DNA from 4 places in the Mesorhizobium sp. M0088 genome. Region 1 is predicted to be linked to each of the others. Evidence: predicted binding sites of a transcription regulator. Region 1 holds the regulator's gene; each other region holds the start of a gene.
What was found. The regulator PhoB, encoded in region 1, activates phosphate uptake and scavenging genes when phosphate is short. The targets are predictions, from matches to a motif close to TGTCATNNANCTGTCAT.

Region 1 (7,347 bases):
TTCTGGGCGTTAGCGGGCAGCCAGCCATCCGTGTAGGCTTCGCCGACATTCTTGATCTTGCCGCTGTCGATGGCTTCCTTGAGCACTTCCATCGAGCCCGAGAACAGGAAGTCGGCATTGGGATCGGCACCGGAGCCCTTGATGAAGACGTAGTTGCCTTCCGGCTTGACCTTGAACACTTCGCGGGCCTGCATGCGGCCGACTTCCTTGTTGTCGAAGGTCAGATAGAAGACGTCCTTGTTCTCGATCAGCCGGTCATAGCCGACGACCGGAATGCCTTCGTCCAGCGCCTTCTGCACGGCCGGGCCGATGGCCGAAGCGTCCTGCGCCAGGATGATCAGGGAATTAGCGCCCTGCGAGATCAGGCTTTCGACATCGGTAAGCTGCTTGCCGGGATTGGACTGCGCATCGGCGGAGATGTACTTGTCGCCGGCGGCCTCGATCGCCGTCTTCATGGCGGCTTCGTCGGTCTTCCAGCGTTCTTCCTGGAAGTTGGACCACGAAACGCCGACAACCTTGTCCTTCGCCTGCGCGACAGACGCGAGCGTCAGCGACATGGCGGCACCCGCCAGGATGGCGGCCGTGAATCTTTTCATATTATCCTCCCTGCGCCGCGTATGGCGCGACCAAACTGACCCGAGGGCCGGCACAGAGGCTCTATTTTTTCGAGCCTCGAAAAAATACTGGGCCAACGCCCGAACGCTGTCAACATCGATTCTGATGGATTTTGATGTCATTTCGAGTTTTTTTCGAGTCTCGGAATAAATAAATGACACGGCGTGCAGCTTCTGCCAGTATTTACCGGCGTCACCGACAGCGTTCCAGGGGCAGGAGGAACCGCGGCGACCGGGAGGATATGAAAGAACATGTCGGTCGGAATCCGCCACGACGATCTGCGCCGCCGCAACCGCGCCATGGTGATCGCGGCAGTGCGCCGCGCCGGACAGCCGTCGCGAACCGAGATCGCCGCGACCACAAGCCTCAGCCATTCGACCATCTCGGCGATTTCATCCGACCTGATCGTCGAAGGCATCCTGACCGAAAGCAAGCCGAGCGAGGCCGGCTCGCTCAAACGCGGCCGGCCGCAGGTCGGCCTCAGTCTCAATCCGGAAGCGGCCGCGGTAATGACCGTGGTGCTGTCGCTGAACTTCCTCTCCGTCGCCGTCATCGACTATGCCGGCCAGGTGATATCCGAGGAACAGCGCCGGCTGGACACGCTGACGATGTCGCGCGAGTCGCTGATCGGGGAATGCACGGCCATCGTGCGGCGCCGCCTGGCAGATCCCGACCTGGACGTGCGCAGCATCGCCCGCATCGCGCTGGCCATCCAGGGCATCACCGACACCCGTGCCCGCGCCATGCTGTGGTCGCCGATCACGCCGCACACCGACATCGCCTTCGCTGACATATTCGAAGACGAGTTCGGCATCCCTGCCATAATGGAGAACGACTGCAACATGATGGCGGTGGCGCTGCGCTGGCGCGACCCCGATCGTTACCGCGACGATTTCATCGCTATCCTTTTGTCGCACGGCATCGGCATGGGACTGGTGCTGAAGGGTGAATTGTTCACCGGCACCCATTCTTCGGGCGGCGAATTCGGCCACATGATCCATCGGCCGAACGGCGCGCTATGTCGCTGCGGACGGCGCGGCTGCGTCGAAGCCTATGCGGGCAATTACGCCATCTGGCGCAACGCCAGGCAGATGGGCGAGGATGCAGAACCCGTTGCCGATGTCAGCGACGCCGACATGCGCGCCCTGGCTGCCGCGGCCCGCGAAGGTGACGGACCCGAACGGGAAGCCTATCGCAAGGCCGGCGAAGCGCTCGGCTACGGCCTCGGCAGCCTGTTCGCGCTGATCGATCCGGCGCCGGTCGCCATGGTCGGTGTCAGCGCCGCCGCCTTCGACCTGATCGAGCCGGCATTGCGGCAAGCGATTGCCCAGACCGCCGGCGGCCAGCATTCCAAATCGATTTCCTTCGACACCGAGCCGAACGAACTGCCGCTGATCCGCGAAGGCTGCGCCATGCGGGCGCTGATCTTCGTCGATCAGGAGATTTTTGCGCCGGGCGTGCAGGCAAGATCCGGTTTCGGCGGCAAGAACGTGGCGTGAGTTCAAACGAGGGAGTTCAGTCCTCTCGGATGGCGTATCCGGCGCCACGGATCGTGCGGATGACATCAGGCATACGGCCATTGTTGACCGCCTTGCGCAGCCGGCCGACATGCACGTCGACCGTGCGCTCGTCGATGTAGATCGTCTCGCCCCAGACATTGTCGAGCAGCTGGCTGCGCGAGAACACGCGGCCTGGATGGCGCATCATGAATTCGAGCAGGCGGAATTCCGTCGGCCCAAGCCGGATCTCGCTCTTCTTGCGATAGACACGGTGCGACTCGCGATCGAGCACGATATCGCCGACCTTCAGCACGCTGGACAGCACTTCCGGCTTGGCCCGGCGCAGCAGCGCCTTGACCCTGGCCATGAACTCCGGCGTCGAGAAGGGCTTGACCAGATAGTCGTCGGCGCCGGTCGACAGGCCGCGCACGCGGTCGCTTTCCTCGCCTCGCGCGGTCAGCATGATGATCGGCAGCCGCTCGGTCTCGGGACGCATTCGCAGGCGCCGGCAGAGTTCGATGCCCGAAACCGCAGGCACCATCCAGTCGAGCACCAGAAGATCGGGAACGTTCTCCTGCAGCCGGATTTCGGCCTCGTCGCCGCGCGTCACCACCTCGACCTGGTAACCTTCGGATTCAAGATTGTAGCGGAGCAGCACGCCTAGCGGCTCCTCATCCTCCACCACCATGATGCGTGGTGCGATCATCGGCTGGTCACCCCTGTTATGCCGCTGGCGCGGACATTGCCGTCTCGTCCTGCTTCGGACGATTGGCTGGCAGCTGCGTGCCGGTCAAAACATAGTAGGCATTTTCGGCGATGTTGGTCACGTGGTCGCCGATCCGCTCGAGGTTCTTGGCGCAAAACAACAGGTGCGTGCACGCCGTGATGTTGCGGGGATCTTCCATCATGTAGGTCAGCAGCTCGCGGAATACCGAGGTGTATTTGACGTCGATGCGTTCATCATTGTTTCTGAGCGTGGCAAGCGCAGCCGCGTCAGCGGCGGCATACTCGTCGACGACCCCCTGCACCTGGATCAGCACCAGCTGCGCCATCGCGTCGATCGAATGCGAAAGGTCGTGCGGCGTAACGCTCAGCCCGACAGTGCCGACGCGCTTGGCGATGTTCTTGGCAAGGTCACCGATGCGCTCGAGGTCGCCGGCCATGCGGATCGAACCGACCACCGCACGCAGATCGTTGGCCATTGGCTGGCGCTTGGCGATCAGCGTGATGGCGCGATCGTCCAGCTCGCGCTGGCGTGCATCCATGATGGCATCATCGGAAACCACGCGCTGCGCCAGCGCATTGTCCGAATTGAGCAAAGCCTTGGTCGAGCCACTGACCATCGAGCGGGCGAGATCGCCCATGTCGCGGATCAGCTGGCTGATCTGCTCCAGATCCTCATCGAAAGATGCAACGGTATGTTCACCCATGATCTTCGTCCCTCATATGCCTGAGCTCAGCCGAACCGGCCGGTGATGTAGTCCTGGGTGCGTTTGTCGTCGGGGGTGGTGAACATCTTGTCGGTGGCGCCCTCCTCGACCAGATAGCCTAGATGGAACATCGCGGTGCGCTGCGACACGCGCGCTGCCTGCTGCATCGAATGGGTGACGATGACGATCGTATAGTTCTGGCGCAGTTCGTCGATCAGTTCCTCGACGCGAGCAGTGGCGATCGGGTCGAGCGCCGAACACGGTTCGTCCATCAGGATCACCTCGGGCGACACGGCGATGGCGCGTGCAATGCACAGACGCTGCTGCTGGCCACCGGAAAGACCCGTGCCAGGTTCCTGCAAACGGTCCTTCACCTCGTTCCAGATTGCCGCCTTCTTCAGGCTCGACTCGACGATCTGATCCATGTCGGCCTTGCGCTTGGCCAATCCGTGGATGCGCGGGCCATAGGCGACGTTCTCGTAGATCGACTTGGGGAACGGATTGGGTTTCTGGAACACCATGCCGACGCGCGCCCTGAGTTCGACGACATCGATGTTCTTGTCGTAGATGTCTTCTTCGTCGAGCGTTATCTTGCCGGTTACCCGCGCGGAATCGATGGTGTCGTTCATGCGGTTGAGGCAGCGCAGGAAGGTCGACTTGCCGCAGCCGGAAGGGCCGATCAGCGCCGTCACCTGATTCAGGCGGACGTCGAGATTGACATCGAACAGCGCCTGCTTCTCGCCATAGAACACGCCGACCTTGTCGCCGCGCATTTTGATCACTTCGTTCGACTTGGCGTTCATCTTATCGCCCACTGCGTTTTCAAGGGACTGTTCGGTCATGATGTTCATACCAAAATGCCTTTTTTCTACCAGCGCCGCTCGAACCGACGCCGAAGCACGATCGCGGTGATGTTCATGGCCATGAGGAAGACGAGCAGGATGATGATGGCGCCCGACATGCGCTCGACGAAGGCGCGTTCGGCCTCGTTCGCCCACATATAGATCTGCACCGGCAGCGCGGTGGCCGGATCGAAAGGCGTCGTCGGTGGATCGGCGACGAAGGCGACCATGCCGATCAAGAGCAGCGGCGCGGTTTCGCCGAGCGCACGCGCTAGACCGATGATGGTGCCGGTGAGGATGCCGGGTGCGGCAAGCGGCAGGATGTGCTGGAACACCATCTGCATCTTGGAGGCGCCAAGACCGAGAGCCGCCGAGCGGATCGACGGCGGCACCGCGGCAAGTGCGGCGCGCGTCGCGATGATGATCGTCGGCAGCGTCATCAGTGTCAGCACCAGGCCGCCGACGAAAGCGGCGGAGCGCGGCATGCCCAGGAAATTGATGAACACCGCGAGGCCGAGCAAGCCGAAGACGATTGACGGCACCGCTGCCAGATTATTGATGTTGACCTCGATAAGGTCGGTGAAACGGTTCTTCTTGGCAAACTCCTCCAGATAGATGGAGGCGGCGACGCCGATCGGCAGCGCCAGGAGCAACACGATTACCATCATATAAAACGAGCCGATGATCGCCACGCCCATGCCCGAGGTTTCCGGGCGGCTGGAGGCGCCGTAGGTGAACAGGCCGCTGTTGAAGTGCTCGGCCATCGCGCCCTCGGTCTTGAGCTTGTTCATCCAGGTGATCTGCTGGTCCGAGACCTTGCGTCGCGCTTCCTCGACACTGAGGTCGATCTGGCCCTTGAAAGCCGAGTCGAGATTGGCGGCGGCGAGGATGTTGACGTTGCGTGTCGTGCCGATCACGGACGGATCGGCGGCAACGATGTCGCGCAACTGGACGCGGGCGCCTTCCGACAGGAAGCCCTTGAGCTTCTGGATCATCGGCTTGTCATCAGGAGAGATGCCGAGCTTGGCCACAAGCGCGTTTTCGGCGAGCTTGGGATAATTTGCCTTGATCAGAACGCTCGGATCGGTTGCACGCTTGCCGGAAGGATCGATCACCTTCTCGTCGAACGAGATCGGCAGTGATACCGTCGTCTGCCAGAAGGCGGTGTAGCCTTTCGAGACGATGGTGATCAGCATGATTGCCAGGAACGCCAAGCCTACGGAAATCGCCACGACGCCATAGATGCGGAAACGGCGTTCGGCGGCGTAACGGGCCTTCAGGCCGATGTCGCGGCGCGGATGGGCCGCCGCCCTGACCATCGTATCCATGGAGATGTCGGTCATTCGTACTGCTCCCGATATTTGCGCACGATGTAGAGCGCGACGATGTTCATCACCAACGTCAGCGCGAACAGCGTCAGGCCGAGCGCGAAGGCGACCAGCGTCTGCGGCGAATTGAACTCGAGGTCGCCGGTGAGCTGGTTGACGATCTTGACGGTGATGGTCGTCATTGCCTCGAACGGGTTGATGGTAAGGTTGGCGGCGACGCCCGCCGCCAGCACGACAATCATCGTTTCGCCGATGGCGCGCGAGGCGGTCAGCAGGATGGCGCCGACGATGCCGGGCAGTGCAGCCGGCAGGATCACCCGCTTGATCGTCTCGGAGCGGGTCGCGCCGAGGCCAAGCGACCCGTCGCGCATGGCGCGCGGCACCGCGGTTATGATGTCGTCCGAGAGAGAGGACACGACCGGGATCAGCATGACGCCCATGACCAGGCCGGCGGTGAAGATGCTCTGGCCCTGGATGAAGGGCGAACCGCCGGTCAGCGCCGCGGACAGGTCGCGCAGGAACGGCCCAAGCGTGACGACGGCGAAGATGCCGTAGACGATGGTTGGTATGCCGGCCAGAAGTTCAAGCGCCGGCTTGACCACCGAGCGCACCTTGGGCGTTGCGTATTCGGCCATGTAGACAGCCGACATCAGCCCGACCGGCACCGCAACCAGCAGCGCGACGGCGGCGATGTAGAGCGTGCCCGCAAGAAGCGGGATCAGGCCGAACTGACCCTGGCTGCCGCCCGAACCGGCAGCGGCAAAACGCGGATCCCAGACGGTGCCGAAGAAGAAACTCATCGGCGAGACGCTTTCGAAAAAGGTGATCGTCTGGAACAGCATCGAAAGCACGATGCCGATGGTGGTCAGGATGGCGATGGTGGAGGCGGCAAGCAGCCCCCACAGCATCAGCCTCTCGACATTGTTGCGGGCCCTGGCGCGCGGCTCGATCTGCCTGAGCGCATAGAAGGCGCCGGCGATCGAGGAAACGAGAATGACAATGGCGCCGAACAGGCCGAGCCGGTCCTGGACCTTGTTCGCCTCGACGGCGATCGGGATCATGTAATCCTGCGTGTCGCTCGCCAGTGCCACACCCTTGGCGGCGAGCAGCGGCTGCAGCTCGGCAAAGCTGGCAGGCATTGCGGCCAGTGTGCCTGCATCGAGTTTGCGCAGGCCCCTGGCGAGGCTCTTTACGAGGCTGACATCCAGTGCCTCACTGGCAACCTTGCTGTCGACGGTGCGCTCGGGCAAGGCAGTGTGAATGTGTCGGTCAAGATAGACGGAAGACCCGACGGTCCAGACGGCAAGCAGCAAAAGAGCAGGCAGAACGGCGAGCAGGAAGGCCCACCAGCCATGATAGTGGGCGCGCGAATGCGGCTTGACCTTGCCATTGTCCTGGGCCGCGGCACGTTGCCGACCGATGAAAAAGGCAACCAGGCCGACGGCAACGACGATGGCCAGTACGAGCAAGGACGACATGGACCCACCCCAAGAGAAATTCTTACGCAGCCGCCATTGCGGCCTGCGATGAAACCGGGGCGCGGGATTTGGCCCGCACCCCGGTTCGGCAGCTGATTACATCGACTTTCCGGCGGCGAAAGCGTCACGCTGGGCCTGACGCTCGGCATCCGGAG
Region 2 (7,347 bases), on a different contig from region 1:
CCGGAATGGTAACGACCCAGAACGTCCGCCACTTGCTGGCGCGCAGCGAAGCGGCGGCTTCATATTGGCGCTGGTCGGAGATCGCCAGTGCCGTCGAGATAATGATCAGAGCATGGGGAAAGGTGAAGAATATCGAGCCGACGACAATCCCCAACGGACCATAGATCGATATGCCGCCAAGCAGGCTTTTCAACAGGCCCTGGTTGCCGAACAGATAGATGAGGGCGATGCCGGGCAGTAGCGACGGCACCAGGATGGGAGCCATGGCGATGAGCCTGAATAGGCCCTTGAAGCGCATCTTGCTTCGGTTCAAAGCGTAGGCGAAGCCGAAGGCTATGCCGACCGTGATGATGGTGCTGATCAGCGCGATCAGGAAGGAGTTCTGGATCGAGCGGAACAGCGTTGGCGTCGAGAAGTAGGTTGTGTAGTTGTCCAACCCAAGCTCGCGCGCGGGCCTCAGCATAATGCGCCGAAAGGTGTTCGAATCGACTTCCTGCCATTCGGTGCCGCGGTGGAGTTGCGTGCCGATCAGGAAATAAGCGTCATCGGTCGTGCCGCGGACCTTGTATTTGACCGGGCTGCGGAAACTGAAATCCGGAAAGAAGCTGGTGGCCGGTAGCCGACCATCGGAACTGGTCGCAAGCTTTTCTGGCGGGACCGCGGCGAGTTTCTCGTTCAGAGCGGCGGCCGTCACTGGCTCGCCGAAATTGCCGAGCTTGTCGCTGACCTGGAATTCGAACGCGCCAAGATCGAAGCTGTAGGTCGAGAACGATTTCGACAGCATCACGTAGAGCGGGGCTGCCAGCGACAGGACCAGATAGAACGAGATGACGACCAGCAGGCCGCGCTTGATCAACTCGTCCTTGTCGAGCGACTGTCGGAGCGCCCGACCGGACGGCATCAGGATATCAGTTGCCGCCGCCATGGCGCTCTCCTTGCGGGAAGACAAGCAGTCGGTCGGCGGGCAGTTCCACCGTTAGCGCTCCGCCTTCGGCGAGGCCGAGACGCCGCGTGGCGTTGACCGAGAAATCGGCGATCAGAATCTCGTCTCCAAGCTCTCCGCCGCGCAGCCGGGTGCGCCAGAACGAACCCAGGAATTCCATTTCACCGACGGTCACTTCGATCAGGTTTTCCGAAGTCTTCACCACATCGGGCGCTCCAGGCGAGCGCGAGCCCGGCCCGTGTGGAATCACGTCTTCCGGCCGAATGGCGGCGACGACTGCTTCGCCGTTCGCAAAGCTGTGCGGCGCGCATCTGAAAGCCTTCGTCCCGAAGCCTACCGAATCTGCTCCTACCGTCGCATCGAACTTGTTGGTCTCGCCGATGAAATCGGCGACGAACAGCGTCCTGGGATGGCGATAGATTTCAGTCGGGCTGCCGACCTGCTCGATGACGCCATGGTTCATGACGACAATGCGGTCGGCCAACGACAATGCTTCTTCCTGGTCGTGCGTAACCATGATCGTGGTGACGCCGAGCTTGCGCTGCAGCCCCTTGATCTCGTGGCGCAAGTGCACGCGCACCTTGGCGTCGAGCGCCGACAGCGGCTCGTCGAGCAGAAGCAGGCCGGGCGAGGTGGCGATGGCCCGGGCGAGCGCGATGCGCTGCTGCTGTCCGCCGGAAAGCTGCGCTGGGTATTTCTTCGCCTGATCGGACAAGCCGACCAGCATGAGCAATTCCTTGACGCGGGCATCGATCTCGGCGCGCGGCCGTTTGGTGTTTTCCAGGCCAAAGGCGATGTTCCTTTCAATCGTCAGATTGGGAAACAGCGCGTAGGACTGAAACACGATGCCGTAGTCGCGTTTTGACGGCGGCAGCGTTGAGATATCCCTGCCCCCCTGGCGGACGACGCCTCTGGTCTGCAGGTCGAGGCCGGCGACGGCGCGCAGCAGCGTGGTCTTGCCGCAACCCGAAGGGCCGAGAAAACAGATGAATTCGCCTTCGTTGATGTCGAGCGAGATGTCCTTCAGCGCATGGAACTCGCCGAAGGCCTTCCAGAGATGTTCGATCTGCAGGTAGGCCGTGTTGCCGGCAGCGGTCATGGGATGCACCTCGGCCAGCGTTGCCGATAGATCAGCGACGGGTTCGTGTCTCATTTTGACCATCCGGGAAGAGTTACGAGAAGGGCGCCGCTCTGACGGCGCCCTGTCGAAATGCTCTGCGTCTAGCTCTTGGGCTCAGACTTGGCGTCGTAGCGCTTCGTCCACTCGTCGAGAATGGCCTTGCGGTGGTTGGCCGCCCACTCGAAGTCATTGTCGATCATCTTGGACTCGATATCTGCGGGCAGGAATTCGACCGGCTTGGCGACATTCGGCATAGCCAGAACCGCATAACCTACATTGTACATCTCGTTGGCCTCCTTGCTGATCGACCAGTCGAGCAGCGTTTTGGCGGCTTCGAGATTTTTCGTTCCCGCAACGATCGCGGATGCCTCCATGTCCCAGCCGATGCCTTCGGACGGGATGACGATATCGAGGGGGGCGCCCTCCTTCTTCGATTTCGCGGCGCGGAACTCGAACGAGATGCCGATTACGGTTTCACCGGCGGCGGCCATTTTGCACGGCTTCGAACCAGAATGCGTGTAGGCATCAATATTCTGATGCAGGGCGTCCATATAGGCCCAACCATCCTTCTCGCCGAACAACTGCAGCCAGCTCGATACATCGAGGAAGCCGGTGCCGGACGAGGCCGGGTTCGGCATCACGATGTGACCCTTGTATTCCGGCTTGGTAAGATCTTTCCAGCTGGTCGGCTCGGTGAGGCCAAGCTTTTTGCCCTCCACGGTGTTGAAGCAGATCGAAGCCGCCCAGGCGTCCATGCCAACCCAGGCCGGTGGCGTGTCCTTGTCGACAAACTTCGGCTTGAGCAATTCGACGCCTTTTGGCGCATAGGGCTCAAGCATGCCTTCGGTCTTCAGCACCAGAAGCGATGTAGCGGCAAGGCCCCAGACAACGTCGGCCTGCGGATTGTCCTTTTCGGCCAACAGCTTGGCGGTAACGACACCCGTTGAGTCGCGGACAAAGTTCAGTTTGATGTCGGGATGGCTCTTTGTGAAAGTCTCGGCGTAGCGGGCGAGATCTTCGGCTTCAATGGCGGTATAGACTGTCAGTTCGGAGGTTTCGGCAAAGGCGGCGGATGACATCAATGCCGCGGCGAAGGCCATTGCGATAGTTGCGTTGCGCGATTTCATGCTCAGTTCCCCTTTGATTGTTGGCACATTCTGCGATGCACTGTGACGATCGCGCCGGTGGACATTGCGGCCCTGTAGCGCTTGTGGATGTCGTCGTTGGGTCAACTCTGGGGATTGGTGATCGATAAGTAAAATCTATTTATTTTATGACAGGCAAACTTCTACTGATAGTTGTCATGGAACTGTCGCATGCCTGTTGCGGCCGCGATTCCGCGCTTGCGAAAGCCCACGATTGGCAACGGAGACGGTTATGGTCAGCCGAACGAAACGCCCGTTGTCTGTGCCCGCAAACGCGGGTCGGACGAGCGGACAGTCACCACCAGATCGCCCCCCCTCGCCCGCAAGCCCGCGTCGATTTCAGGGCATTCGAGCTCGCGGTCGGTGCGCACGGCCTTCATGGTCAGGCCGCCAGCACGGCGGTCTCGAGGATGTCGAGCGCACGATCGAGATCAGCTTTCGAAATGACCAGCGGCGGCGACAGCGTCAGCACATTGCCCTGGCTGACCTTGAAGCTCAGCCCCTGCCCCAGGCAAGCATAGAAGACGCGTTCGGCGAGATCGCGCGCCGGCTCGCGCGTATCGCGATCCTCGACGAGCTCGACGCCGACCATCAGTCCCCTGCCCCTGACGTCGCCGACATGGGGCGAGCGCGCCATCAGGTGCTGCATACGCTCCAGCATGTGCCGGCCAAGTTCGGCCGCGCGTTCGACCAATCCTTCCTCCAGGATGATGTCGATCGTCGTCAGTGCGGCGCGGGTCGTCACCGGGTTCTTCTCGTGGGTGTAGTGGCCGATCGCGAAGCCACCGGTGACGTCGAGGTCGCGGCGCGCGATGACGGCGGCGATCGGCAGGATGCCGCCGCCGAGCGACTTGCCGAGGACGACGATGTCGGGCGTCACATCATCATGCTCGTGGGCGAAGAATTTTCCCGTCTTGCCCAGCCCGGTCGGGATCTCGTCGAAGATCAGCAGCGTGCCGTGCCGGTCGCAGGCTTCGCGAACCCGCTTCCAGAAACCGGGCGGCGGCGGGTTGGGCGTCGCCCGCATCGGTTCTGCGACGACCGCCGCCACGTCCTGTTCGCGGCCGAGCACATAGGCGATCATGTTGGCGCAAGCGAGCCCCGAGGTTTCGAGGGAATCGTGGCCATAGGGACAGCGATAGCCGTCCCAGGGTGCGACGTGCTCGGTGCCGGTCATCATCGGGCCTGATATGTGCGAGCGGAAGGTCGCCTCGCCGCCGACGCTTGCAGCGCCGAAGCCGGCCCCGTGGAACGCATCCCAGAACGACACCGTCTTGAAGCGGCCGGTCGCGGCGCGGGCGATCTTCAGCGCGACCTCGATGGCATCCGAACCACCGGTGGTGAACAGCACCTTGCCGAGATCGCCGGGCGCCAATGCCGCCAGCTTCTCCGCCAGCTCGAGGGCGGGCTCGCAGGTAAAGCGGCGCGGCGCAAAGCAGAGCTCATCGAGCTGCTTTTTGATCGCCGTGACCAGCCTTGGATGGCCGTAGCCGAGGTGATGCACGCTGTTGCCGTGGAAATCCATGAAGCGGCGGCCAGCGGTGTCCTCGATCCAGATGCCTTGCGCCTTCGCGATGGTCGAAAGGCAGGGGCTGGACAGACTCTGGTGCATGAAGGCAGCCGCGTCGCGATCGAGCAAGCCGCGGATCCGCGGATCGTCCTGCCCGGCATCCCATCGGCCGCGAGCCGCTGTGGTGTTGGAATCGCCTTCGGTGTGCACAAGCTCTTTGATCGCGGCCATCATGGTCTCCGAAACGCGAATGAGGGAGCGGCGAACGCTCCCTCCATTGTTTATCCGTCAATGCCGCCCGGTCAGGACCAGGGCAGCGAAAATGTCTTCACATTGGTGTAGCTCTTCATCGCCTCGATGACGCCTTCCTTGTAGCCATTGCCCGAATCCTTGATGCCGCCGAAGGGCGACATCTCGATGCGGTAGCCCGGCACTTCCCAGATGTTGACGGTGCCGACCTGAAGGCCGGCGATGTATTTCTGCATGCGCGGAAAAGAGTTGGTGCAGACGCCCGACGACAGGCCGAAGGCGGTCGAGTTGGACAGTGCGATCAGCGCATCATCGTCGTCCGGCGCGCGAACGATCGGGATGATCGGGCCGAACGTCTCCTCCATCACCAATTCGGATGTGTGAGGAACGCGATCGACGACGATCGGCGGCAGCAACGCGCCCTGACGACCCGGATTGTAGAGGATTTCGGCGCCCTGCTCGGCGGCCATGTGGACGCGGGCTTCGAACAGCGCCGCCGCCTTCTCGTGCACGACGGTGCCAAGGTCGGTCGAGCGGTCCATCGGATCGCCGAAGCGGATTTTTTTCGCCCGCTCCAGCACCAGCGGCACGAAGCGGTCGGCGACGCTTTCCTGAACCAGGATGCGCTTGACCGCGGTGCAGCGCTGGCCGGAGTTCTTTGTCGCGCCGGCGACGGCCAGATCCGCGGCTCTGGCCAGATCCTCGTCGGAGAGATCGTTGAGGATGATCAGCGGGTCGTTGCCGCCGAGTTCCAGCACCTGGCGCTTGTAGCCGGCGGTGCGGGCGATCATCTTGCCGACCGGCACGCCGCCGGTGAAAGTGATCAGGTCGATATTGTCGTTGGTGATCATCTCGTTGCCGATGTCTGCGGGCCAGCCGGTCACCACCGACAGCATTTCGGGCGGCAGACCGGCTTCATAGAGAATGTCGGCCAGGAGAAGCGCCGTCATCGGCGTCAATTCGGTCGGCTTGACCACCACGCAATTGTTGGTGGCGATCGCCGGCGCCACCTTGTGCGAGACCATGTTGAGCGGGTGGTTGAACGGCGTGATCGCCGAGATCGCCTTCAACGGCTCGCGGGTGGTGAAGATCTTGCGCGCCTTGCCGTGCGGGGTGAGGTCGCAGGAGAAGATCTGGCCGTCATCCTGGATGCACATCTGCGCCGACAGCGTGAACACGTCATAGGCACGGCCGACCTCATAGAGCGAGTCCGTCTTGGAGATGCCGAGCTCGAGCGTGATGAGATCGGAGATTTCTTCGCGGCGCGACGCCAATGCCTCGGCGGCGCGGAACAGGATCTGCTGACGCTCGTAGCGCGTCAGCTTCGATTTGTAGCTGGCGGCGATCTCGAATGCTTTTCGCGCGTGCTCGGCACGCCCGGCCGGCACCGTGCCGATGACGGTGTCGTTCCAGGGGTAGCGCACCTCGACGACGCCGTCGGCATCAACTTTCTTGCCGGCAATGCGCATCGGCTCGTGGCGGACTTTGATGGAAGGGTCGAGCTTGGTCATGTGAGTTTTCCCGGTGCTCGGAGAGCACATTGATCTTTGTCGGCGAGACCATCGCGTCTTTGCAATGGCTTCCCCCACTCCGTCGCCGCTTCGCGGCGCCACCTCTCCCCCCTCCGGAGGGAGAGGAAGGGAGCCAAGGCCGGCGAGCTCAGCGCCCTTCCTCTCCCCCGTCGATCGGGGGAGAGGTGGCCCGAAGGGCCGGAGTGGGGGTCGGCCAGCGCCATCATGGACGGCGACACGCCCTCCCGGCGATCCAACTCACTCAGCCCGCCAGTGCCGCCGCCATTGTGGCGTAGTAAAAGGCGTCGAAGTTTCTCAACACAGGTTCATCAGGCAATTCCGGCAGCACACGATTGACGATGAACGGCACCTCCTGCTCGGTCAGCCCACCATGCGACCGTAGCGGTTCGTTCAGAGCCGCCAGGTCATGGCGATGTTCTGAGGTGCCGATCGTCTTGTTCTCGGTCGAGATCAGCACGATGTCGCCGATGCGATCTGCCGGCAGCTCAAAGCGCTCGCACGCCGTCGGGCTGTCGACGACCAGCATGATGCCGTCGATCTTCGCCAGCCGGGCCATGATGCCGGCCTGATCTGCGCCATCAGGCAGATAGGCGGTGGCAAACGAGCCGAGCGCGCCGTGATGCACGACATAGGGGTCGGTGATCGGCAGGATGACGCGGGCGGCGTCCTTGCCCAGCCACTCGTCGAGAAGGTCCTGGACATAGACGACGTCGGGCGAACCGTCCGCCTTGTGCTTGGGCTTCATGCCGTGGTCGGCGGTGACGACGATCGCCGCGCCCAGCGCATCAAGCTCGGTCAGGTATTTGTCGAACATCTCGTAGAAGGCGTTGGCCTGCGGCACGCCCGGC
Region 3 (7,347 bases), on a different contig from region 1:
TGCGCTACCAGGCGGCGCACGCCAACGCGAGCAAGCAGTTCCTTGCCCGCAACGTCCACCGCACCACGGCGCGCACCGGCGTACTGGTCTTCGTCTCGATCGCTGAGCGCTATGCCGAAGTGGTTGCCGATTCGGGCATCGACGCCAAGGTCGGCCAGCATGTCTGGGACGGTGTCGTGCGCGACCTTACCGCGCATGCCGGCGACGACCGGCTTGCCGATGGCTTCGTCAAGGCGATCGAGCAGGTGGGTGCGGTGCTGGCCGAGCATTTCCCGGTCACAGTGGGCGACAGCAACGAACTTGACGACCATCTGGTCGAAATCTGAAAGCCCGCCTGCAAACGCTACTCAGTTGGACGCCTGACGCGGTTTTCTGCGCTTCCGGCCTTCGCCGGCCGAAGCACTCACTCATGAGCGGCTTGGCAGGCAGGCTTCGGCCGGCGTAGGCCGGTGCTCACGTGTAAAGCTACGCTCCGCTCCGGTTCTCGAAAGCCCACGCCATCCGCCTCGGCTGAGCGCGTTTTCAAGCAGGCTTTGCCTGATGTCATCAGTGTCATGATCGCCTGTGAGAAAGCAGCCGGCGGGCCGCCGGGACTCTTGCAATCGGGCGATGCGGGTTTATGGTTAACAAATCATGAATACGCTGACGATCGACATCCGGAAAGCCGACCCGCGCGATGCCAGTGCCATCGCCGAGGTGCATCTGGAGGCCTGGCGCGGCGCCTATTCCGGCATCATTCCGCACCGCACCCTGACATCGATGATCAACCGTCGAGGTGCCGACTGGTGGGCAAATGCGATTCGCCGCGCCGCCACTGTTCTGGTGGTCGAGATCGGCGGAAAGATTGCCGGCTATGCGACGATCGGCAAGAACCGCGCCCGTGAACTCAGGCAGCAAGGCGAAATCTACGAATTGTACCTGCGGCCGGAATATCAGGGCATCGGGCTCGGCAGCCGCCTGTTTTCGGCAGCCAAGGCGCGGTTGGCCGATCACGGGCTGAAAGGCATGGTCGTGTGGGCGCTGGAAGACAACCAGAACGCACTCGCCTTCTATGCCGGCGCCGGCGGCCGCGATGTAGCCGAGGGCGTCGAGATCTTCGAGCAGAAGGCGCTCAAGAAGGTTGCTTTCGTCTGGGAATGACAGCCCGGCCTTTCGGCCATTGCCTCTCCCGATCTCAGCCAGCACCATTCGCCGCATTGCACCATGACGCGTCGCCCGCTATCGATCTCCCATCGAGAGAGGGATTTAAGCCATGCGCATTGAAGCCATAGCCAGCGGAAAGAACCCGCCTGAGGACGTCAACGTCATCATCGAGGTGCCGATCGGCGGCGAGCCGATCAAGTATGAGATGGACAAGGAAGCCGGCACGCTGTTCGTCGACCGCTTCCTGCACACCTCGATGCGCTACCCCGGCAATTACGGCTTCGTGCCGCACACGCTGTCGGGCGACGGCGATCCGATCGACGTGCTGGTCTGCAACACGCGCGCCCTGGTGCCGGGCTGCGTCATCAACGTCAGGCCGATCGGCGTGCTGATCATGGAAGACAATGCCGGCCAGGATGAGAAGATCATTGCCGTGCCGTCGCCGAAACTGACGCTGCGCTACGAGAACGTTACCGAATACACCCAGCTGCCCGACATCACGCGCCAGCAGGTGCAGCACTTCTTCGAGCACTACAAGGATCTCGAGCCCGGCAAATGGGTCAAGATCGAAGGCTGGCACGATTCCAAGTATGCCAAGAAGATGATCGTCGACGCGATCGAGCGGGCCAAGGCGAGCAAGTAGCCCAACTTCGTCATACCGGGGCGGAGCAGCCGCAAAGCGGCGTCGCGGAGACCCTGGTATCCATGCCGTGACGCCAGGCGACGTGTGCGGCGGAACGGAATTCTGCACCGCCGCGGCGGTGTTGATGTCGCGGCATGGATCCTCGGGTCTGCGCTGCGTCGCTACGCTCCTTGCTCCGCCCGTGGATGACGAAGCTACGGGTGCGATGCCCAATCTCCGCCGTGCTCAGTTATCCACTCGGCCGAAAGCCGGCACATTGCCGATGACGGTGCGCCTGTCCTTGCCGCAGGCGAAGATGCGTGCCTTGTCGTCGGCAAGCTTGCGCGCCTGATCGTTGGCGGTTGGATTGCCGGTGGCCAGCACCAGGCCGACGGTGCAGCCGTCGCGGGCGTCCATCTGGCCGACCTTGGCGACGAGCAGCACCTCGGTCGGCTTTTTCTCGTCCTCGGGATTGCTGATCGAGCGGCGATGGATGGCTGCATAGGGCACAGCCTTGTCGCCGGTGGTTTCGATGCGCCATTCGATCTTGGCTCCGGACGAATTGAAACCCGAAAAGCTCTCCCAGACCGTTGTCATGTCGCCGCCGGGGGGAAAGCCGTAGAACAGCGATTCACGGGCATCGTCATAGGCTATCAGTACGGGATAGCCGCGATAGCCCGAACAGGCGAGTTCGGCCCAGTCGCCGTCGCCTTCCTCGGCCTGCGCGTAGGTCACGCAATCCTTTTTCGAATCCAGATCGGTGTAGGCGCTGGAAATGCCGTCGGCTTGCGCAGCCTGACCCAGACCGACCAGAACAAGCGGGATCAGAATGGCACGCATGGCGGTCAATCTCCGTTGCAAGCTGCCGCAGCGTAGCGCCAAACGTTATTTCTTCAAGCTCGCTTCAATCAGCAGGTCGGCGTTGCGGGCGACCGCTTGCGCCGGGCCGCCGAGCCCGAACAGCTGGCCACTGATATAGGCGCCTTCGATCAGCAGCAGCAGGCCGTCGCCGAGCGTGTCAGGGTCTTGCGCGCCCATCGCAACCGCCATGGCGCGCAGGCGTCGGCGCAATTCCTGTTTGTTGGCCTCGCTGACCACACGGGCCGGATGGCTGTGGTCGGGATATTCGACCGCCGCGTTGGTCATGCCGCAGCCGCGATAGTCCGCCACTTGCGTGCGCTTGCCGATGCGGGTCAGGAAAGCCTTGATCTGTGCGCGCGGGTCGCCGGGATGAGCGGCAACCGCCTCGTCGAAACGCTCCCAATATTCAAGATCGTACTGCCTGAGATAGGAGGCGGCCAGTTCATCCTTGGACGGAAAGCTGCGATAGAGGCTGGGCTTGGTGACGCCGGCACGCTTGACGATCTCGTCGACGCCGATCGCCCTGATACCGCGCCGGTAGAACAGGTCATAAGCCACATCGAGGATCTTCTTGGCTGCTTTCGGCGGCGCCGACGCATGATCGTCGCTGATGGTCAGATCAATATTTTTGTCGGTTGGCATCGTGTGGCTCGATTGACAATGTTACCGATCGGTACGTATACATACTCCACCTGCAACGTACCGGTCAGTAACATGATAGCTCAATCCCGCCCCTTTGGCCAGCGCTACGCTTTCGTCGTGGTCGGCGTGATCTTCCTTAGCCTGCTGGTCGCGGCTGGCCTGCGCTCCGCACCCTCTGTCATGATGCTGCCGCTGGAGAACAGTTTCGGCTGGCGGCGCGACATCATCTCGCTGGCCGCCGGTGTCGGCATCCTGCTTTACGGCCTGACAGGGCCATTTGCCGCAGCCCTGATGGAGCGCATCGGGCTTCGCCGCACGCTGCTGGCCTCGCTGGTGGTGATGTCGGGCTCGACCGCGCTCAGCCTGCTGATGACCAAGCCGTGGCATCTGTTCATCACCTGGGGCGTGTTCTCGGGCATTGGTTCCGGTGCTGTCGCCAGCGTGCTCGGCGCGACCATCGTCAACCGGTGGTTCAAGACCAATCGCGGGCTTGTCATGGGATTGATGTCGGCCTCCAGCGCCTCGGGCATGCTGGTGTTCCTGCCGCTGATCGCCGCGCTGGCGCAGTCGGGCGGCTGGCAGCCGGTTGTCATTGCGGTCGCGATCGCGACCGCTGCCCTGATACCGCTGGTCTGGCTGCTGGTGCCGGAGCGGCCGGCATCGATCGGCATGGTGCGCTACGGCGCCGAGGCTGACGACGTGCCGCCCACTCCGCCTGCGTCACAGGGCAATTTTCTGGCGCATACGTTCTCGACGCTGCGCCGTGCCGCCGGCACGCGGGTGTTCTGGTATCTGTTCGCCACCTTCTTCGTCTGCGGCTTCACCACCAACGGGCTGGTCGGCACGCATCTGATCGCGTTCTGCGGCGACATGGGCATCGGCGAAGTGCAGGCCGCCGGCCTGCTGTCGATGATGGGCATCTTCGACCTGATCGGCACGACGTTGTCGGGCTGGCTCACCGACCGCTACGATCCGCGCAAGCTGCTCGGCGTCTATTACGGCATTCGTGGCCTGTCGCTGATCTATCTGCCCTATTCCGGCTTCTCGGCCACCAGCTTGATCATCTTCGCCGTGCTCTACGGCCTCGACTGGATCGCCACCGTGCCGCCGACGCTGCGGCTCGCCAACGAGGCGTTCGGCGACCGCAGCGGGCCGATCGTGTTCGGCTGGATCGTCGCCGGGCACCAGATCGGTGCGGCCGCTGCCGCCGCCTTTGGCGGCACCATGCGCGAGTTGCAGGGCAATTACGAACTGGCCTTCCTGATCGCCGGCATGACGGCAATCGCTGCCGCCTGTATCTCGCTGCTGATCAACACCAGCAAGCCGGCGTTCGATCCGGAGCCGCAAGCGGCTTAGGCGCGACGCTATCTCCCCCTCGAGGGGGAGATAGCCGCGAAGCGGCCAGAGGGGGTCGGTCCGACTGGGCTCGGCCTCTTGCGATAGAAGGAGGTTAGCGCTCCACGCGCGGCGACCCCCTCTGTCGCCTCTGGCGACATCTCCCCCTCGAGGGGGGATTACCCTGTTCATTGTTATCAAACCTTCATCATCCCGAGATGCGCCTGAAACATTGACGCTGGATTTTGGTGGCACCGTTCAAGCCATCCAGGAGACAGCCGTGAACAAGCTTTCGATGACCCGCCGCGCTTTCGTCACTTCCGCCGGCGCCGTTGGCCTGGCCGGCGTTTCCGGCCTGGCGCTGCCCTATTATTCGCGCGCCAATCAGCGGCCTTCCTTCACCCATGGCGTCCAGTCCGGCGATGTCGACGCCACCAGCGGCGTGGTGTGGACGCGCACCGACCGACCGTCGCGCGTCATGTTCGAGGTGTCGTCGACGGAAAATTTCGCCAATGCGACACGCCTGGCGCCGCTCGACACGTCGCCGGCCGGCGATTACACGGTCAAGCGGCTGCTCACCGACCTCGCTTCGGACCAGGATATCTTCTACCGCATGACATCGGCCGATCTCGCCGACATCAACGCCGTTTCGGAGCCGATCACCGGCCGTTTCAGGACGGCGCCAGCCTCGAAGCGCGACATCCGCTTTGCCTGGTCTGGCGACACCGCCGGCCAGGGCTGGGGCATCGATGAGACCGGCATGAAGACTTACGCCACGATCGGCAAGCACACGCCCGACTTCTTCCTGCATTCGGGCGACACCATCTATGCCGACGGCGCCATGAAGGACGAGGTCGACCTGCCCGGCGGCGGCAAGTGGAAGAACGTCGTGCTGATCGACGGCAAGCGCAAGGTCGCCGAAACGCTGGACGAGTACCGGGACCAGTGGAAATACAACATGATGGACAGGAACGTGCTCGGCCTGAGCGCCATCTGCCCGACCTTCTACCAGTGGGACGACCACGAAGTGCTGAACAATTGGTCGGATTCGAAGGACCTCAGCGCCGACAACCGCTACACGGAAAAATCCATCCACGTGCTGGCGGCCCGCGCGGCGCGGGCTTTCCACGAGATGACAACGATCCGCTACGAACCGTCCGAGCCCGGCCGCGTCTATCGCAAGATCGCTTATGGGCCGCTGCTCGACGTGTTCTTCCTCGACATGCGCTCCTATCGCGGCCCCAATGGTCCCGACATGCAGGATGAGATGACGCCGCAGTCGCGCATGCTCGGCGAGCAGCAGACGAAATGGCTGAAGCGCGAACTGGCGAATTCGAAGGCGACCTGGAAAATCATCGCCGCCGACATGCCGCTCGGCCTCGTCGTCTGGGACGACGGCACCAAGAAGGTTGGCGCCGAAGCGGTCAGCAATGGCGACAATGGCTTGCCAAAAGGGCGCGAGCTCGAGATCGCCGACCTGCTGCGCTTCATAAAGAATGCCGGCATCAGCAACACCGTCTGGCTCACCGCAGATGTGCATTACACGGCCGCGCATTATTACAACCCGGACAAGGCGCAGTTCCAGGAGTTCAATCCGTTCTGGGAATTCGTCTCGGGTCCGATCCATGCCGGCACGTTCGGTCCCAACGATTTCGACATGACGTTCGGTCCGGAGCTGAAGTTCATCAAGGCGCCGACCGCCGAACAGGGACAGAACCTGTCGCCCTCGGCCGGGCTGCAATTCTTCGGGCTCGTCGATATTTCAGGCGCCAGCGAGCAGATAACGGTGCGGCTGATGGATCGCGACGACAACGAACTCTACAAGGTGACGCTCGACCCGGTGCGGTCGGCGTAAGCGCGCTTCTCAACCCTCCCCCTTGTGGGGAAGGTCGGCGGCGGCTTCGCAAAGCGAAGCTGGCGAGACGGGGCGGGGGGTGAAGCGCTGACTAGTCCGGGTAGCAGACCATGGGAATATTCGGCCAGACGGCGCTGTCGCAGTTGGCGGCGTCCTGCCGCTGCTTGAAGGAGGCGCTGACCGGGCCGGTCACCATCGGGTCGACGCCGTCCGGTGCGTCGGCGAAAATCTGCTCGGCCGACTGTGCCTCTGACGGCAAGGCAGGCCGTGATTCCTTCATCGTCGCGGCTGACTGTGCGGCGTTGGCCGCCAGCAGGACGGCGAAGGCAACAGACGCGATGAGCGGCCAGAATCGGTTGAGTTTATCGGTCATGACGTTTGAACTGCCCGGGCCCCAAAGGGTTCCCGCCTTGGTTAACAAAATCATCTCACACGCAGATGCTTAAGATTTGATGAGTATTTGGTGACGCTCCTCCTCTTTCGCAACTGCGAAAAACCCTGTATGAGCCGCGCAACCGAAAGAGGCAGCGCCTTTTGGCCTGCTGCCTGCAACGCTTCCGAGACCAGAACATGAAAATCCGTAATATCGCGATCATCGCGCACGTCGACCATGGAAAGACCACCCTGGTCGACCAGCTTTTGAAGCAGTCCGGCTCCTTCCGAGACAATCAGCGCGTCGCCGAGCGCGCCATGGATTCCAACGACCTCGAAAAGGAACGCGGCATCACCATCCTGGCCAAGGCGACTTCGGTCGACTGGAAGGATACCCGCATCAACATCGTCGACACCCCCGGCCACGCCGATTTTGGCGGCGAGGTCGAACGCATCCTGTCGATGGTGGACTCAGCCATCGTGCTGGTCGACGCAGCCGAAGGGCCGATGCCGCAAA
Region 4 (7,347 bases), 150 kb from region 1:
GCGATGAGATCGGGTTGAAAGGCCCGGCTCTCGTCGGCTCTAGATCAGCGGGTCGAGGATGAATTTCTTGTCCTTGACCGGTTTTTCCGGCTCCGGCGGCACGGGCTGGTGGGCCTTCGAGGCATCCTTGCGCGCCTGCACGGCCGCCTCATAGGGCGTGTCGAGAGCGCCCCTCCTGCCGCAGGCCGAAACGGCCGCGATCGCAACCAGCAGCGTCAGCGTCACCAAAATCCTGCTTCCGGTCATCGATCCATCCGTCCGAAACGTTTGTCAGCCGCCGCTTTTAGCCGAGTTCTCGGCGCATTGCACCCCGGATATTGCTCGTCGCAATATCCGAGATATTGCCCGTCGCAATATCCGGGATATTACTGCTCGCAATATCCGGCATTACGCTTTCGCCAGCCGCTTTTTCCAGGCGCGGATCTGCTTCCTCACTTCCGACGGCGCCGTGCCGCCGAAACTGGTGCGGCTCTTGACCGAGTTCTGCACCGCCAGCACCGAAAATATGTCGGCCGTGATGCCGGAATTGATCGCCTGCAAATCCTCCAGTGAAAGCTTCTCCAGCCCCACCTTCCTGTCTTCGGCCAGCGCCACCGCCCGGCCGGTGACATGATGCGCCTCGCGGAACGGCAGGCCGAGCGTGCGCACCAGCCAGTCGGCAAGGTCGGTTGCTGTCGCGTGGCCGGAGCCGGCGGCCTTCTTCATCGCGGCCGCGTTGACCGTCATGTCCGAGACCATGCCGGTCATCGCCGCCAGCATCAGGTCGAGCGTCTCGGCGGCGTCGAACACCGATTCCTTGTCTTCCTGCATGTCCTTGCCATAGGTCAAAGGCATGCCCTTCATCACCGTCAGCAGGCCGACCAGATGACCGGTGACGCGGCCGGTCTTGCCGCGCACCAGTTCGGCGGCATCGGGGTTCTTCTTCTGCGGCATGATGGAGGAGCCGGTGGAAAACGAGTCCGACAGCCTGACGAAGCCGAACTGCGGCGTCGACCAGATGATGATCTCTTCGGCCAGCCGTGACAGATGCGTGGCGCAGATCGCCGCCACGCCGAGGAACTCGAGCGCGAAATCGCGATCCGAGACGCTGTCGAGCGAATTGCGCATCGGCTCGCGGAAGCCGAGCGCCTTGGCGGTCCGGTGGCGGTCGATCGGGAAGCTGGTGCCGGCAAGTGCGGCGGCACCGAGCGGGCTTTCATCCATCCGCTCGATCGCATCGCGCACGCGCGACAGGTCGCGCGAAAACATCTCGACATAGGCCATGCAGTGATGGCCGAAGGTCACCGGCTGGGCCGCCTGCATATGGGTAAAGCCCGGCATCACGGTCGCGGCATGCTCCTCGGCCCGCTCCAGCAGCGCCTCGATCAGCCCTTTCAACGCCTCGGCGACGCGAAAGCATTCATCCTTGACCCACAGCCGCAAATCGACCGCGACTTGATCATTGCGCGAGCGGGCGGTGTGCAGCCGGCCGGCCGCCGGGCCGATCAGATCGGCGAGGCGCGCCTCGATGTTCATGTGGATGTCTTCGAGCCGTGTCGAAAACTCGAAGCTGCCGGCCTCGATCTCTTTCAGGATCGTGTTCAGCCCGTCAGCGATTTTTTCTTGGTCGGCCGCCGAAATAATGCCCGTTTGCGCTAGCATCTCGCTATGGGCGATCGAGCCTTTGATGTCCTGCGCATAGAGTTTGCGGTCGAAGGAGATAGACGCGTTGATCGCTTCCATGATCGCGGCCGGACCCGAGGCAAAACGTCCGCCCCACATCTGGTTGCTGGTTTTCTTGTCGCTCATGGCTATAACCCGTGCTTCGGAGCAGTTTTGAGAAAATGGCAGACGGTAGTAGATTCTTCCCGGCCCCGCGCCTGATCCTCGCCGCCTTGGTGGCGGGCGCGCTGGCGGGCGCGGTCGCGGTATATGTCAGCGAGAGCCGGTCTGGCAACAATGCACCGGCACAAGCTGCCGTGGGTGACAGCAGGGACGACGTGACTTGCGCGGCCAAGAGCGACCGCGCCAAGAAAGTCGCGGCGTCGGCCACCGGTGAGGTTGCGGCACTTTTGCCGGCCGATCCGCCTCAATCCCTGAAGAGCCTTGCCTTCAATGGTCCGGACGGCAAGCCGATGACGCTTGCCGATCATGCCGGCAAGACGGTGCTGCTCAATCTGTGGGCGACATGGTGCGCGCCGTGCCGTGCCGAAATGCCGGCGCTCGATGCGCTGCAGAAGGAAAAGGGCAGCGACTCCTTTGAAGTGGTCGCCGTCAACGTCGATGCCGGCGACGATGTGAAGCCGAAGAAGTTCCTCAGCGATACCGGCGTCGCGACGCTCGGCTATTACCGGGATTCGACGATGACGCTGTTCAACGACCTCAAGAAGCGCGGCTTGGCGCTAGGCCTTCCCGTCACCATGCTGATCGACGGCGAGGGCTGCCTGATCGCCCACATGAACGGCCCGGCCGAATGGTCGGGGCCGGACGCCAGGCGGCTGGTCGAGACGGCACTCAAGCCCGAGAGCCTGTAGTCTAGCGTGTGGCTAGCGCGGGTGCGGGCGCGAAGGCCAGAACGCTTCTGTCGCGCAGGCTGGCGGGTTTGCTGCCGGCAGCGGGTGCGACGACGCCGGTCAGATCGCCGAATTCCTCGATGAGAGCCGGCTTGCCGATATAGTAGCCCTGGCCGATCTCGCAGGCTTCGGCGTCCAGGAACTTCAGTTCGCCGAGCGTCTCGACACCCTCCGCCAGAACCGGCAGGCCGAGCCCGCGTCCAAGTCCCAGGACGGCGCGCACGATCGCCGCGACCTGGCCGTTCTTGTCGACGGACTTGATGAATGAGCCATCGATCTTGATCTTGTCGAAGGGAAAGGCGCGAAGGTTGGAGAGCGAGGAATAGCCGGTTCCAAAATCGTCCATGGCGACGCGCACGCCCAGCGCCTTGACCTGCCGCAAGGTGGCCAATGCCCGCGGCATGTCCTTGACAAGCGCCGTCTCGGTGATCTCAAGCTCGAGCCTGCCGGGCGCCAGGCCGGAATTCAGCAAGGTTTCGTGGACCTTGCGGCTGAAATTCGTGTTGTGGAGCTGCACCGCCGAAACGTTGACGGCCACCGTCAGCGGATTTTCCCAGCGGGCGGCTTCCTCGCAGGCGGCCGTCAGCACCCATTCGCCAATCTGGCCAATGGCGCCGCTGTCTTCGGCGACCGGGATGAATATGCTCGGCGAGACATCGCCGCGCGTCGGATGCCGCCAGCGGACCAGCGCTTCGAAACCGACCATCTTCCCGCTGCTGATCTCCTTCTGCGGCTGGTAGACGAGGTAGAACTCCTGGCGCGCGACCGCCTGGCGCAGTTCGTGCTCCATCACGCGCTTGTCGCGGGCCTCGGCCCCCATCGAAGCTTCGAAATAGCGGTAGGTGTCCTTGCCTTCGGTCTTGGCCCGGTAGAGCGCGGTATCGGCGTGGCTTATCAGGCTGGCCTGGTTTTCGGCATCCGATGGATACAGCGCAATGCCGATGCTGGCCGATACAAGGCCGCCGCCGACCGAGAGCCGGTTTTCCTCGCGCATGGCAGTCAGCACGGCGTTGGCGATACGGCCCGCCTCCAACGGGTCGGTCAGGTTCGGCGCGACGATGGCAAATTCGTCGCCGCCCAGCCGCGCCACCATCTGTCCTTGACGAAGAATGCCGGTAACGCAATGCGCAACCTTCTGCAGCATGGCGTCGCCCGCGCCGTGCCCATACAGATCGTTGACCTCCTTGAACCGGTCGAGATCGAGCAGCAGAAGCGCAAGCTGACCGCCTTTCCTGGTCCGGCCCATCGCAGCAATTTCCGTCTCCAGCCGGCCGGAAAAGCTGCGGCGATTGGCCAGTCCGGTCAATGGATCGAAATGGGCAAGGCGCAGGATCTCCTGTTCCGCCTTCTTGCGCTCGCGAATGTCGCGGACCGCAACCACGTTGTGAGGCTTGCCACAATAGTCGATGCTCCTGGCGATCAGCTCGACAGGAATGCTCGTGCCATCGCGGCCGCTCAATTCGGCCTCCTGCGGCTGTTCGCCGAAGCCCGACATGTCGGATCCGAAGAGATCGCCAAGCTGCATTCCGTTCAGCGTCGCTGTTGCGATGCCCGTCAATGTCGCCATGCTGTCATTGGCACTGATGATGCGGTGGCCGTCGCAGACGATCAGCCCCTCCACGGCGGCATTGGCCAGACCGTGCATGCGGTCGACCTCGAGCTTCTGGCGACGGAAGCGCAAATCGATCCACAGCGCCGATGCCGACAGGACCAGGATCACCAATGTGGCGGCAGCGGCGGCGAAAGCCTGCGAGGTCGGCTCGATCGTGTATTCGGATATGACGATCGAGGGATCGGGGAAGATCGAGACAGCACCCATGCCGATGAAATGCAGGGTGCAGATTGCCAGCGTCAGCAGCACCGCGCCGCCGGATGTCGCCTTCAAGGAGGGACGGCGCTGCACGACACGCAGCGCCAGCGCCGCGAGCGTCACGCCGGCCAGAAGGGAAACGGCGACAAGCAACAGGTTCCACTCGATGCGGCCCTGAACCTCGAACGCCGCCATACCGATGTAGTGCATGGCCGCGATACCGCCGCCCAGCACGGCGCCGCCGACGAGATGATAGTCGAACTCATTCCGCAAGGTGGCGATCCACATGCCGGCTGCCGTCAGAGTGACCGAAGCAGCGAGCGAAAGCACGGAAAGTGCGGGATCGTAAGCACTGGGTATGCCCGGTGTGAATGCGAGCATGGCGATGAAGTGCGTTGCCCAGATGCCGAAGCCGGTCGAAGTGGCCGCGATCATCAGCCAGGCAAGCCGGTTCCGATCGGTGGAGCGGCTTATGTGATGAAGCAGGTTGACGGCAGAGAAACAGGAAATTCCGCAGATCAGCGCGGCGAGTGCGACCAGTCTCAGATCGTGTTCGTTGACGATACAATTGTAGACCGTCAGCATTTTATTTCACCTGATCTTTGGAAATAAACAGGGCAGCAGGATTGAGTAGCGCGTTGCCGTTGAGGGATCGATAAAGTCGCCTGCAACCTTGGCGTGTCTCTTCGGGTTGCAGCGGCTGCAATCAAGGCTGCCACCCCGAAAGGCAGCTTGGCAGTTACGACGGTGGTTCCTGGCGCTTGTCGTCGCGCTAAGCCGGCTAACCGTGTGGCTTTCCATGCGTCCAAGCGGGGGCGAGGTGGCGTGAGGTAAAGGGGTGAAGTTCGTCGATCTGCAACAAAACCGTTGTCTGATTGTCATGAGCGACACATATTGCCTTTGCGGGAGTGCCCCTTTCGCCAATGACAAACGGGAGATGAAACATGAAGTCCTTCGGCTTCGCGGCCGGTGTTGCCGCCACCTTTATGCTGCTTTCCTCAACCTCCGCTTTTGCTGTCACGCAGATCAGTTGGTGGCACGCCATGACTGGCGCCAATGCCGAAGTTGTCGACAAGATCTCCAAAGATTTCAACGCCAGCCAGAGCGACTATGAACTCGTTCCGGTGTTCAAAGGCACGTATCCCGAGACGCTGAATGCCGGCATCGCCGCCTACCGCGCCGGCCAGGCGCCCGACATCATGCAGGTGTTCGACGTCGGCACCGGCGTGATGATGGCAGCCGAAGGCGCAATCAAGCCGGCAGCCGATGTGTTGACCAGCGCTGGAATGACCTTCGACAAGAGCCAGTATCTGCCAGGCATAGTCGGCTATTATTCGAAGCCTGACGGCACCATGCTCTCTTTCCCCTACAACTCCTCCTCGCCGATCCTTTATTACAACAAGGATATCTTCAAGAAGGCTGGTCTCGACGTCGACAGCCCACCCAAGACCTGGAACGAGGTGTGGGAAGACGCCAAGAAGATCAAGGCGAGCGGCGCGGCCGCCTGCGGCTACACCTCGACCTGGCTGACCTGGATCCATCTGGAGAATTTCGCGGCCTGGAATGACGTGTCATGGGCCACCCAGCAGAACGGTCTGGCCGGCGGCGATGTCGAGCTCAAGATCAATGCGCCGATTTTCGTCAACCACTTCCAGGCGCTGGCGGACCTCGCCAAGGACGGCACTTTCAAATATGGCGGTCGCACCTCCGAAGCCAAGCAGATCTTCCTCGCCGGCGAATGCGGGATCATGACCGAATCCTCCGGCGGCCTTGGCGATATCGTCAAGTCCGGCATGAATTACGGCATCGGCCAATTGCCCTATGACAGCGACGCCAAGGGCGCACCGCAGAACACGACGCCGGGTGGCGCCAGCCTGTGGATTTTCGCTGATAAATCCGACGAGGAATACAAGGGCGTCGCGGCCTTCTTCGCCTACCTGTCGAAGACCGAGGTGCAAGAATACCTGCACCAGAAATCGGGTTATCTGCCGGTAACGCTTGCCGCCTATGAAGCGACCAAGAAGTCCGGTTTCTATGACAAGAACGTCGGTCGCGAGACCCCGATCCTGCAGATGACGGGTAAGGCGCCAACCGACAATTCCAAGGGCGTACGTCTGCCGAACCTGCCGCAGGTGCGCGATATCCAGAACGAGGAGTTCGAAAAGATGCTCGCCGGCCAGCAAACCGCGCAGCAGGCGCTCGACAATGCGGTTACGCGTGGCAATGCGGCGATCAAGGAAGCGCTGGGGAATTAGAGCGAGCGCAGGTCCTTGCTCTACGGCGCATCCACCTGTCCTGCCAGGCATCTCCCCTCGGCGAGGGGAGTTTTGCCGTCCTTTGCGATTTCGCCAACGGTCGATGAATCCGAAACGCTCGTCAAAGCCATCTTGGCGAAGAGGGATGCTACATCGTGCCGCCCGCCTCATCACCTCGGAGTGGCTCCATGACCCCTCGCGTCGTGTTTCCCAACAAGATCCTTCCCTACCTGCTGGTGGCGCCGCAACTGGCCATCACGCTCGTGTTTTTCTACTGGCCGGCCGGTCAGGCGTTCTACCAATCCATGCTCAGGCAGGATCCGTTCGGACTGAGGACCAAGTTCGTCTGGTTCGCCAATTTCAGGAAAGTGCTTGCCGATCCGGCCTACCTGAACTCGATCAAGGTCACGGTGGTGTTTTCCCTTGCGACCGCCATCGTCGCCATGTGCGTGGCGCTCCTGCTTGCGGTCATGGCAGAGAAGGTGGTGCGCGGCAAAGGTCTCTACCGCACGCTCTTGATCTGGCCCTACGCGGTGGCGCCGGCGATCGCCGGTATGCTGTGGCTGTTCCTCTTCAACCCGTCGATCGGGTCGCTGGCCTACATGCTGAGAAGTTTCGGCATCGCCTGGGATCCACTGCTCAACGGCACCCACGCCATGATCCTGCTGGTGTCCGCCGCTGCCTGGAAGCAGATCAGCTACAATTTCCTGTTCTTCGTCGCCGGCCTGCA

Region 2: NKJ67_RS14050 (putative 2-aminoethylphosphonate ABC transporter substrate-binding protein) is a predicted target of PhoB. The motif match lies at 3,363-3,379, and genes of this name have one in related genera.
Region 3: NKJ67_RS06155 (alkaline phosphatase D family protein) is a predicted target of PhoB. The motif match lies at 4,796-4,812, and genes of this name have one in related genera.
Region 4: ugpB (sn-glycerol-3-phosphate ABC transporter substrate-binding protein UgpB) is a predicted target of PhoB. The motif match lies at 5,228-5,244, and genes of this name have one in related genera.

Annotation. Positions count from the first base shown of each region.
Region 1 covers NZ_JAMYUI010000013.1:30,622-37,968, reverse strand. The annotation lists gene xylF (D-xylose ABC transporter substrate-binding protein) at 1-596, opposite strand, end outside; gene NKJ67_RS16875 (ROK family protein) at 867-2,114, shown strand; gene phoB (phosphate regulon transcriptional regulator PhoB) at 2,131-2,820, opposite strand; gene phoU (phosphate signaling complex protein PhoU) at 2,837-3,544, opposite strand; gene pstB (phosphate ABC transporter ATP-binding protein PstB) at 3,571-4,395, opposite strand; gene pstA (phosphate ABC transporter permease PstA) at 4,413-5,729, opposite strand; gene pstC (phosphate ABC transporter permease subunit PstC) at 5,726-7,192, opposite strand; gene NKJ67_RS16845 (PstS family phosphate ABC transporter substrate-binding protein) at 7,289-7,347, opposite strand, start outside.
Region 2 covers NZ_JAMYUI010000010.1:92,054-99,400, reverse strand. The annotation lists gene NKJ67_RS14060 (putative 2-aminoethylphosphonate ABC transporter permease subunit) at 1-925, opposite strand, end outside; gene NKJ67_RS14055 (putative 2-aminoethylphosphonate ABC transporter ATP-binding protein) at 909-2,042, opposite strand; gene NKJ67_RS14050 (putative 2-aminoethylphosphonate ABC transporter substrate-binding protein) at 2,165-3,190, opposite strand; gene pbfA ((R)-1-hydroxy-2-aminoethylphosphonate ammonia-lyase) at 3,591-4,949, opposite strand; gene phnY (phosphonoacetaldehyde dehydrogenase) at 5,021-6,478, opposite strand; gene phnA (phosphonoacetate hydrolase) at 6,741-7,347, opposite strand, start outside.
Region 3 covers NZ_JAMYUI010000004.1:57,817-65,163, forward strand. The annotation lists gene NKJ67_RS06125 (TPM domain-containing protein) at 1-326, shown strand, start outside; gene NKJ67_RS06130 (GNAT family N-acetyltransferase) at 634-1,140, shown strand; gene ppa (inorganic diphosphatase) at 1,253-1,786, shown strand; gene NKJ67_RS06140 (hypothetical protein) at 2,012-2,605, opposite strand; gene NKJ67_RS06145 (TetR/AcrR family transcriptional regulator) at 2,651-3,268, opposite strand; gene NKJ67_RS06150 (MFS transporter) at 3,341-4,624, shown strand; gene NKJ67_RS06155 (alkaline phosphatase D family protein) at 4,899-6,458, shown strand; gene NKJ67_RS06160 (hypothetical protein) at 6,550-6,831, opposite strand; gene typA (translational GTPase TypA) at 7,029-7,347, shown strand, end outside.
Region 4 covers NZ_JAMYUI010000013.1:176,446-183,792, forward strand. The annotation lists gene lptM (LPS translocon maturation chaperone LptM) at 40-246, opposite strand; gene argH (argininosuccinate lyase) at 388-1,788, opposite strand; gene tlpA (thiol:disulfide interchange protein TlpA) at 1,824-2,513, shown strand; gene NKJ67_RS17590 (EAL domain-containing protein) at 2,515-4,947, opposite strand; gene ugpB (sn-glycerol-3-phosphate ABC transporter substrate-binding protein UgpB) at 5,307-6,617, shown strand; gene ugpA (sn-glycerol-3-phosphate ABC transporter permease UgpA) at 6,806-7,347, shown strand, end outside.